One region of the Desulfitobacterium sp. LBE genome, then DNA from elsewhere that is predicted to be linked to it. Evidence: riboswitches for the same ligand, from Rfam matches in the RefSeq annotation. Region 1 holds a riboswitch; each other region holds the start of a gene.
What was found. Region 1 has a riboswitch for cobalamin ahead of DESLBE_RS23445 (AIR synthase related protein). Riboswitches for the same ligand answer to the same signal wherever they lie in the genome.
Positions count from the first base shown of each region.

Region 2: linked by a shared signal. The riboswitch ahead of DESLBE_RS09305 (HAMP domain-containing sensor histidine kinase) and the one ahead of DESLBE_RS23445 (AIR synthase related protein) in region 1 are both predicted to bind cobalamin.
Region 3: linked by a shared signal. The riboswitch ahead of cbiE (precorrin-6y C5,15-methyltransferase (decarboxylating) subunit CbiE) and the one ahead of DESLBE_RS23445 (AIR synthase related protein) in region 1 are both predicted to bind cobalamin.

Region 1 is NZ_VLKD01000001.1:4,973,151-4,976,425, forward strand. It holds gene metK (methionine adenosyltransferase) at 1-1,010, shown strand, start outside; cobalamin riboswitch at 1,179-1,361, shown strand; gene DESLBE_RS23445 (AIR synthase related protein) at 1,459-2,271, shown strand; gene DESLBE_RS23450 (ECF transporter S component) at 2,356-2,868, shown strand; gene DESLBE_RS23455 (energy-coupling factor transporter ATPase) at 2,881-3,275, shown strand, end outside.
Region 2 is NZ_VLKD01000001.1:1,963,184-1,966,458, reverse strand. It holds gene DESLBE_RS09315 (sodium:solute symporter family protein) at 1-28, shown strand, start outside; gene DESLBE_RS09310 (DUF4491 family protein) at 287-571, shown strand; cobalamin riboswitch at 750-897, shown strand; gene DESLBE_RS09305 (HAMP domain-containing sensor histidine kinase) at 1,152-2,267, shown strand; gene DESLBE_RS09300 (response regulator transcription factor) at 2,343-3,029, shown strand; gene DESLBE_RS09295 (4Fe-4S binding protein) at 3,056-3,275, shown strand, end outside.
Region 3 is NZ_VLKD01000001.1:2,195,931-2,199,205, reverse strand. It holds gene DESLBE_RS10400 (glycosyltransferase family 8 protein) at 1-208, shown strand, start outside; gene cbiD (cobalt-precorrin-5B (C(1))-methyltransferase CbiD) at 237-1,400, shown strand; cobalamin riboswitch at 1,436-1,614, shown strand; gene cbiE (precorrin-6y C5,15-methyltransferase (decarboxylating) subunit CbiE) at 1,624-2,964, shown strand; gene cobI (precorrin-2 C(20)-methyltransferase) at 3,062-3,275, shown strand, end outside.

The sequences.
Region 1 (3,275 bases):
GTTATGTGGATATTCCCAGCACAGTAAGACAAACCATCCGTGAAATCGGCTATACCCGGGCCAAATATGGCTTTGATGCCGATACCTGTGCCGTGCTCACCTCCATCGGGGAGCAATCCGCCGACATTGCTTTGGGAGTGGATAGAGCTCTGGAAGCCAAAAACGGCGAGATGAGCGAGGAAGAGATCGAAGCCATTGGCGCCGGCGACCAAGGGATGATGTTCGGCTACGCCACCAACGAAACGGAAAGCTATATGCCCCTGGCCATTGATCTGGCCCATCGCCTGGCCCGCCGCCTCAGTGAAGTCCGCAAGTCGGATATCCTGGATTACCTCCGTCCCGACGGCAAGACTCAGGTGACGGTAGAGTATGAGGATAATCGCCCTGTCCGTATCGATACCATCGTGATCTCCACTCAGCATCATCCGGAAGCAACTCAGGAGCGGATTCGCCGGGATCTCCTGGAACATGTGGTCTTTCCCGTGGTCCCATCGGAATTGCTGGATGAGAGCACCCGTTATTTTATTAACCCCACAGGCCGTTTTGTCATCGGCGGTCCCCAAGGGGATGCCGGTTTAACCGGCCGCAAGATCATCGTTGATACTTATGGCGGCATGGCCCGCCATGGGGGAGGAGCCTTCTCCGGCAAGGACCCCACAAAGGTCGACCGTTCTGCCGCCTATGCCGCCCGTTATGTGGCTAAAAACGTAGTGGCTGCCGGTTTGGCTGAGCGCTGTGAAATCCAGCTGGCTTATGCCATCGGGGTAGCCCAGCCCGTATCCGTCCTGGTGGAAACCTTCGGAACCGCCAAAATTGACGAGGAAAAAATCGGCGAACTGGTCAAAAATAATTTTGACCTCCGTCCGGCAGGGATCATTAAGACTCTGAATCTGCGCCGTCCCATCTACCGCCAAACGGCTGCTTACGGACACTTTGGCCGCACCGATCTGGACCTGCCATGGGAAAAGACCGATAAAGCCTCTGCTTTGCGGGAGCAAGCAGGCCTATAAATTATAAATTTCAAAAGCAGATGGATCAGGCCGGAGGATTGTTTCAATAGGAACAATCCTCCGGCCTTGATTAGTTTAGAAGATAGAACAACCCCTTACTTTGGCAATAGGACGAATTTTTGACTTGACATTATTCTGGTTTTGGCTAAACTGAATTTAGTAGGTTTTAACAATTTAAGGATTTCAGGTGCCCTTCGTCAAGAAGGGAGAATAGGGAACCGGGTGCAATTCCCGGACGGACCCGCCACTGTAAAGAGGAGTCTCAGCGCTGAATGCCACTGGGTAACTGGGAAGGCAGCAAGGAGACAATGACTCGAAGTCAGGAGACCTGCCTGGATCTGGGGACACATGAAGTTTGGTAAAGTTCATGGTCATTTTGCTTTGTCTGCAAGGAGAAGCGAGGTGGCTATGGACTTTTTATTTTTATAAAAATTATTGGAGAGGAGAGTTGAAGGCCTTGGGATATCAGGGAAGAGATGTTGAGGTGGTTGCCCTGAATGATGCTCAATATCTTGTCGCAGCCTGCGATTCATGCGGTGCTATTGGTGAGAAAGAGCTGGATGCAGTCAAAGTTCCCTGGAGGGTAACCGGCAGGATGACGGCCCGGGTAGCTTTATTGGAAGTGCTGGCGGTGGGAGCAGTTCCCCAGATGCTCAGCATTGCCATTGCCAATGAACCCATACCCGCAGGGGAAGAAATAATGAAGGGGGTGAGAGAAGAGCTAAAGGCTATGAATCTGCTCTCCCTGCCTGCGGCCGTCAGCACGGAAAAGAATATGCCCACAGAACAAACCGGCTTAGGCATTACGGTCATAGGGCTTTGCGATCAGGATAAACTTCGCATTGGCAGAGCCAGGCCGGGCAACAGCCTGTTTTGTCTGGGGCTCCCCAAAGTGGGAACTGAGGCGGCTGACCCGGAAGATCCGGATATTCTGCAGGGGATACATCTTATTCAATTGCTTAATATTCCTGGGGTGTATGACATTATTCCCATAGGCTCCCAAGGGATACGGGGTGAAGCCGAAGCCCTTGCCCAAGCTGTCGGTGCCCGATTCAGAGAAGATACCCAATGTGAACTTGATCTCAATAAATCGGCAGGACCTTCTACTTGCCTCATTTATACGGCAGCAGAGGATATTGAATTAGGGGCTTTCGGCAAGCTGCCCATCCATAAGATCGGCAGGCTGGAGGAGATGGAGGCGGAGGTGGAGGCCTTCCAAACAGGACAGGAAATAAAGACTAAGCTCCAGGAAGAATATTAATGCAGCATTTAAATTTAAACAAAATGAAACTAAATTAAACGAAACGAAACAAAAAGAAAAGAAGAAATAAAGGAGAGAATAACAATGATTGAACCTGCAAAGAAAACAACGGTCCCCAAATCAGCCCAGAATATCAGACGGATTGCCATCATGGCAGTCTTTCTTGCCTTGAGTGCGGTAGGCGCCTTGATCAAAATTCCCAGCCCGCTGGGGACAGTGGCCCTGGATTCTGCTCCGGGTTTTTTCAGCGCTTTGGCTTTTGGCAGCATAGAAGGCTGTCTTGTGATTGCCATAGGTCATCTGCTCACCTCGGCGGTGGTCGGTTTTCCCCTGGGAATTCCTATGCATTTGGTCATCGCCATCGAAATGGCTGTCTTTGCCTTGATCTATCGCCTGGTCAATAAGAAAATCGGTTTAATTCCTGCCGTGATTATTACATCCCTCCTCAATGGTGTGGTGGCGGCCTTTTCCGTATTCCCCATGGGTGGTATGGGTGCAGTCTTAGGGTTAATGCCCTTTCTGTTATTAGGGTCGGTCTTGAATGTTGCCGTATCGGCCTTAGCCTATAAAGCGCTTAAAGGAAGCCGGTTGATCTAGAGGAGTGCTGGGGTGGAGAGAGTGATTGAATTAAGAGATGTTTCTTATCGTTATCCAAGAGCTGAAGAAGAGAGTTTAAAACAAATCAGCCTGACAGTGGCCAAAGGAAAATTCATCGCCTTGATGGGTCCCACAGGAGCGGGAAAAACAACCTTAAGTTTGTGTCTGAATGGATTGATTCCCCAGTTTCTGCAAGGAGAGCTGCAGGGAGAGGTCAGGATTGGAGGGAAAGACACAGGTGAGGTCCGGGTGCAGGACCTGGCTAAACAAGTAGGGCTGGTGCTTCAGGATGCAGAAAGTCAGATCGTCGGGCGAACCGTGGCAGAGGACGTGGCTTTTGGTCCCCGCAATTTCGGCATACCCTTGGCGGAGATTCAGCAAAGGGTTGCCCAAGCCTTGGCCAAGGT
Region 2 (3,275 bases), 3.0 Mb from region 1:
TTCTGCATTAGGGCAAACTGCCAAGTAGGGCTGGAGTGTTGTATGTGTATAAAACCGAGGCTGGGCCTCGGTTTTTTGGTTGTCGGGAAGCAGTATTTCCGGAAGCCATTGAGCGTACTATACTAGTGACAAAAGAGAGCTATGGGATTAAAATAAACTTCTAGGACTCTGTGACTCTTGAAATTCTCAGTCCTGCGGAAAATTTAACCGCCGGAAATGTGAAGAACTAGGTGTTAAAGAGTACTGGGCATTAACGGATTAATAAGTCCGGAGGGAGGGGATTCAGATAAGTTTTCAAGGTGTGATCATCGGGGCAATGGCTTTTATCATCATCGGCGTGTTTCATCCCATTGTCATCAAAGGTGAATACTATTTCGGAAAAAGGATCTGGCCATTATTCTTGGTTGCCGGGATAGTCTTGATAGGCGCCTCTCTGTTCATCGCGAATAATATGCTTTCCGCCATCGTCAGTGTGACAGGCTTTTCCTGCCTCTGGAGCATCCATGAAATTTTTGAGCAGGAAAAACGGGTGAAAAAAGGTTGGTTTCCGGGTAATCCGAACAGAAGGTAAGTGGAAAGCCTGTCTTTGCATTTCTGTTTGGCTGCAGACTGGCTACAGGTCAAATGTTGCAGCGCTGCATCATTTGGCTTATATTCAACGGCTGGGCTCAAATTGGGGTGAATTGACTGTAGATTCTCAAAGTTTTAGGTGTTTACCCCATCTGTACTATGCTATAATGGCCGTAAAACTGAATCATGTCAAAACAGGTTTCGGAAGATGGAGCCATCTTTGATTAAAGGGGAAGCCGGGTGCAAGGCCCGCACGGTCCCGCCGCTGTAAGAGAGGAGTCTTTTCCTGCTCAAGTCAGAAGACCTGCCTGTTTTATGCCTATGACTCTCTACGAGCGATAGAGGGTATTGAACCGGGTTTAGGGACATAATAAAGAAATAAAGCAAAAGCTGGCTGCCGCGAAGAACGTGGCAGCCGGCTTTTTTTGCAGAAAGGGGCAAAAATATAAAGATCCTTTTTGATTTTTATAAAGTTTTTATAATTGGTTTATAAGATATTTAAAATAATAAAGTAAAATTAAAACAGGTGGATTGATGTTAAGGGTTATTTTAGGTAGAGGTTTCAGGAAGAGGGTGATGGATTGAGACCAGATAGAAAGTTTCATAAATTGTATCATGAGGAGTTTCATAAGGGCAGGCAGCACGGGGAATTTCGGGAATTGCGCAGGTCCATGAAGTTTCTGCGCCCGGTCGGCGTCCTTTTGAATTTGCTTCTTTTATACCTGCTCTTTCAATGGATCGGGCTCAAAGCCATTGCTGTATTTTTTGCCTTGATCCTCATCACCCGGGAAATACTCCAGCTCGGTTTTTTCCGGCGTCTGGAGAAGAGGGTCTTTAAACCGATGGAACAATTGAAGCAGGGCTTTGATGAAATCGCCAAAGGAAATTATCAGGTGTCAATTGAGCCGGAAGTCGAAAATGAATTCACGCAGCTGATTTACGCTTTTAATGAAATGGCTTTTAAACTGCAGGAAAGCGAAAGAAGCAATCAGGAGTATGAGAAAAACAGAAAGACTCTGGTGGCCAACATCTCCCATGATCTAAAAACGCCGATTACCTCGATCCAGGGCTATCTGGAAGTAATTCTTGAGGGGTGCGTCGGCGAACCGGAAAAAATAAAGCGTTACCTGGAGACGATTTACAGCAATACTGCCTATATGAATAAGCTGATTGACGATCTGTTTTTGTTTTCCAAGCTGGATCTGGACAAAGTGGCGATGAATTATGAAGTCCTGAGCATAGGCGCTTATCTGGACGATTTGGCCACCGAGTTAAAATTTGAGTTTGAAGAAAGGCAATTCAAGTTTTTCTATCAGAACAGAACGGATCGGGACTATGCGGTCACTATTGATGGGAAACGGGTGTATCAAGGGATCCGCAATATCATCGATAATGCCATGAAGTATGGGCCGGAGCAGGATTTAAAGGTGACAATGGAGCTATATGTTCAGGAAGATGATATCTGCATCGACATTGCCGACAATGGCCCGGGAATTCCGGAAGAGCAGCTGCCCCATATTTTTAACCGCTTTTACCGGCTTGACACGGAACGCTCCAAAGATTTCACAAGTACGGGACTGGGTTTGGCCATAGCCAAAGAGTTGATTGAAGCCCAGGGGGGCACAATCTCAGCTGCCAGCACAGACAGGGCCGGCTCCCGCTTTACCATAAAGCTGCCTATTAGTAAATCATCTTAATAAATCCTCTCAATACTTTGCTCCGCGCGAAATAGTGTAGTTCAATCATGACAATAGGATGGAGGGCCTATGGCAATGAAAAATATCCTGATCATCGAAGATGATGTCAATATTGCCGAACTGGAACGGGATTACCTGCAGCTTAACGGCTACCAGGTCGATATCGTCCTGGATGGAGCAACGGGGCTGAAGAAAGCTGTCTCCGGGACTTATGATATTCTGATCGTCGATTTAATGCTGCCCCAGCTGGACGGGTTTGAGATCATTAAAGAAGTCCGCAAGAAGTTGGAGATTCCCATTATCGTCCTGTCGGCCCGCAGTGAAGATATTGATAAAATCAGGGGACTGGATTACGGTGCCGACGATTATTTGACGAAACCTTTCAGCCCCGCGGAGCTCATGGCCCGCATCCGATCCCATTTGAAACGATACGAACGTCTGACCGGTAAGCACCAGGGCATAGAGGTGATTAATCACCGTGGGCTGGAAATCAATACCGCCTCCCATAAAGTCTATGTCAATGGCAAAGAAGTTCAGTTCACCGCCAAGGAATACGAACTCCTGCTCTTCTTTGCTTCCAACCCGAATATACTTTTCAGCAAGGAGCGCATCTTTGATCTGCTTTGGGGGGCAGAGTACTACGGGGATCTGGCAACCGTCCCGGTTCATATTCAAAAGATCAGGAAGAAAATCGAAAGAGACCCGGCCAACCCGGAATATATAGAGACCGTCTGGGGAACCGGCTATCGGTTTAATCCGTAAAATTTAATTTAGGGGAGTGTTGGTTTATGAGTGTAAGCATTAATTTAAATCGGTGTGATGGCTGTGGGTTATGTATCAGCCAATGTCCGGCTAAGGTATTGGAATTAAAAGAGGTTAAGCAGGCCGATTATAATCAGCTTAATATGATGGGAAAATTAAAGATCAGAGTCAAGGGTAATTCGAGAGCCTATGTCAGCAATGAATCCGCCTGTACAAGGTGTAAACTGTGTCAAAATAACTGCCATG
Region 3 (3,275 bases), 2.8 Mb from region 1:
GCGGTATTATGCCCTCTATAATCTCAACCCCAAGTACTGGGATGCTAAAATTGATCTGGATTGGGTCCGCAGCAATACAGCGATTATTCACTATTGCGGCCGCAACAAACCCTGGAAAGACAACTATATTGGGGAGTTGGACGTTTTTTATAAAAACTATGAGCAAAAGGTTCGTGCCCAAATGAAGGATTTTGAAACTATGAGGTGAAATGATAGCATTATAGTTAAATACGATAATGGGTGGGGCGGCTGATATGAGGAAAAAGACGAAGGACAGGCATTCATGGAAAACGGGCTTTACTACGGGCAGTTGTGCAGCAGGGGCAGCAAAAGCTGCCTGCCTTTTGCTGAAAGGACTGCATCAGGGAACAGAGGTGGATATCCCGCTGCCTCAGGGCGAACGGCTTCAATTGCCTGTACATAGATGGGACAGGGCGGAAGATGTTGCTTGGGTAAGCATTATCAAAAATGCGGGAGATGATCCCGATGTCACCCATGGTTTGGAAGTGGTCGCCAGGGTGCAGCTCCTTTCTCAAAGAGGAGAAATCCTTATTCGCGGCGGGCGGGGCATCGGAGTTGTCACCAAAAAGGGTCTGCAGATTCCTCCGGGGGAAAGCGCTATCAATCCTGTTCCCCGGTCCATGATTCAGGCCGCGGTACGGGAGGTATTTCCCCAGGAAGAAATCCTGGTGGTGATCGAAGTGCCTGAAGGGGAACGGCTTGCTCTAAAGACCTTGAATCCCCGCCTGGGAATTATGGGAGGGGTATCGATCTTAGGTACAACGGGTATCGTCCGGCCGATGTCGGAAGAAGCCTTTAAGAATTCGATCCTGCCTGAATTGGATCAAGCCGTCGCTTATGGACACAAAGCCATTGTTCTGACTCCTGGCAATTATGGCTTTAAGGTAGCCAGGGAGCAGCTCATGGTCCCTGAGGAAGCCATTATTCAGATGAGTAATTTTGTGGGCTTTTTACTGGAAGAGGCTGCTTATCGCAAGATCGAAAAGGTGCTTCTCTTAGGTCATATTGGCAAACTCATTAAAGTGGCCGGGGGAATATTCCATACTCATACTCATGTTGCCGATGCCCGGATGGAGATCCTGGTGGCCCATGCCGCCCTGGCTGGTATGGATCAAAATTCCTTGCAGACCATCGCGGAGTTGCCGACAGTTGAAGGTGCTGCCGAGGAAATTCGCAGCAAGGGCTGGGGGAGCCTTTTATTTAAACTGGCTGAAAGGGCAAGCCACCGGGCTCAAGACCATGTGCATGGGGAACTTCAGGTGGGAACTGCCTTTACTTTGCTTAACGGAGAGATCATCGCCTGGGACGATCCGGCTATGGAGATCGGCAAAGAATTTTGGCATTGGCCGCCGGTGGAGGAGGAATTTTGGCGAAAATAGAGAATAGTTTAGTAATTCGAATTAAGTTGTCTTAACAACCGAATAGTATTCAAGGTTCCTCTTTAGAGGAAGAAAAGGGAAGCCGGTGAAAATCCGGCGCGGTCCCGCCACTGTGAACCACGAGTGTCTCTTAAGGCCCACTGGGATGAGCCTGGGAAGGGAAGAGGCATAAAGACTGGAAGCCAGGAGACCTGCCTTGAACATTGCGCTACGTCCACGAGCGATGGATGATGTAGTGACGATTTCGGAAATACCGAAGGGAAGAACCAAAGAGCCGCTCAGGGCTCTTTTTTGTTTAGCTTGCTTTTTTATTGAGCTTAATCGAGGGGAAGGTGATGGGATGATTCAAATAGTGGGGATAGGCCCTGGTACGAGAGCATGGGTTCCCCAGGCTGTTGAAGCAATGGTCGCTCAGAGTGATGTTTTGGTAGGAGGGATACGAGCCCTGGAGCTGTTCCCGGATTTCCAAGGAGAGTCATACCGGGTCACTGGAAATCTGGCGGAAACTCGGCAAACCTTGCAGAAAGTATTGCAGCAGGGCAAAAAAGCCAGTGTCCTGGTTTCCGGTGATCCAGGTTTCTATAGTCTGCTTCCTTGGCTGAAAAGGGAGTTTCCTCAAGAAGAAATTCAAGTATTGCCGGGCCTCAGCTCCATTCAGCTGGCCTTTGCCCGGGCAGAGATACCCTGGCAGGATGCAGAGCTGCTTAGTGTCCATGGCCGTCCGCTGAACTGCTTGCCTTTACATCTCAGCCGGCCAGTGGGAGTTCTTACTGGCGGTGAAAACTCACCCCGGAAGATCGCTGAGTATTATCACACCTATGGCTGCAATCCGCGGATTTCACTTGGCAACGCCTTAACCTATGCGGAAGAGCGTTGGCTGAATACAGATGCTGATCAGCTCATGAATTCAGAAGAAGATTTCGCCAATGCGGTGATGATCCTCTATCCGGAAGAAGCGGAGCATAAGCCGGAACAATCTGTCCTCTCCCTGCCCAGGAGCTTTGGCATCAAGGATGAGGAGTTTATACGCGGTGATGTCCCCATGACCAAGACGGAGATTCGCGTTCAAGTTCTGGCTAAGGCGGGAATTATCCCCGCGAGCCGGGTCTTGGATGTGGGAGCCGGGACGGGAAGTATAAGCATTGAAGCTGCTCTTCTGGCTCATCGCGGCTGCGTTTATGCGGTGGAGGAAAATCCGGAGGCACAAGAGCTGATCCTGAAGAATCAGGAGAAATTCCGGGTAAGCAACCTGCGCTTGATTCGTGGCTCCGCACCGCTGGCTCTGCAGGAAATCCCTCCTGTGGATGTCTGCATTATTGGCGGAAGCCATGGACAGATTCGGGAGATTTTACACCAAGCCCCTCTGGTACCTGGGGGACGGGCAGTGGTGACTGCCGTAACTTTAGAGACATTGGCTCATGGTATGGAGGCCCTGAAAAGCTTGCAATACGAGGATGTTGATGTGGTTTCGATCCAAGCTGTACGCTGGAAGGGCATTAAGGATATTCATCTTGCCCAGGCCCAAAATCCTGTATTTATACTCTCAGGAAGGAAAGGAAGCTAAGGTCTCCGCTCAAACACAGGAGCCAAGAACCCTGGCAAGGGAGCGGCACTGCAGAACTGCAAACTGGCTGCAAGACGAGGAACTAAGGAGGAACAAAGTGAAGAAGGATAGGAACGAAGACAAAAACACAGTAACCACCCTGATCGGGGAAAAGGCCAAATTCTATGGGGTGGGTGTAGGACCGGGGGACCCTAAGCTCATTACCCTGAAAGCCGTGGAAATATTACAAGCTATTCAAGTTGTCGCCATACCCAAATCCAAGATGGAGCGGGAAAGTGTTGCCTGGGAGATTGCCCAGTCACACTGCCCCT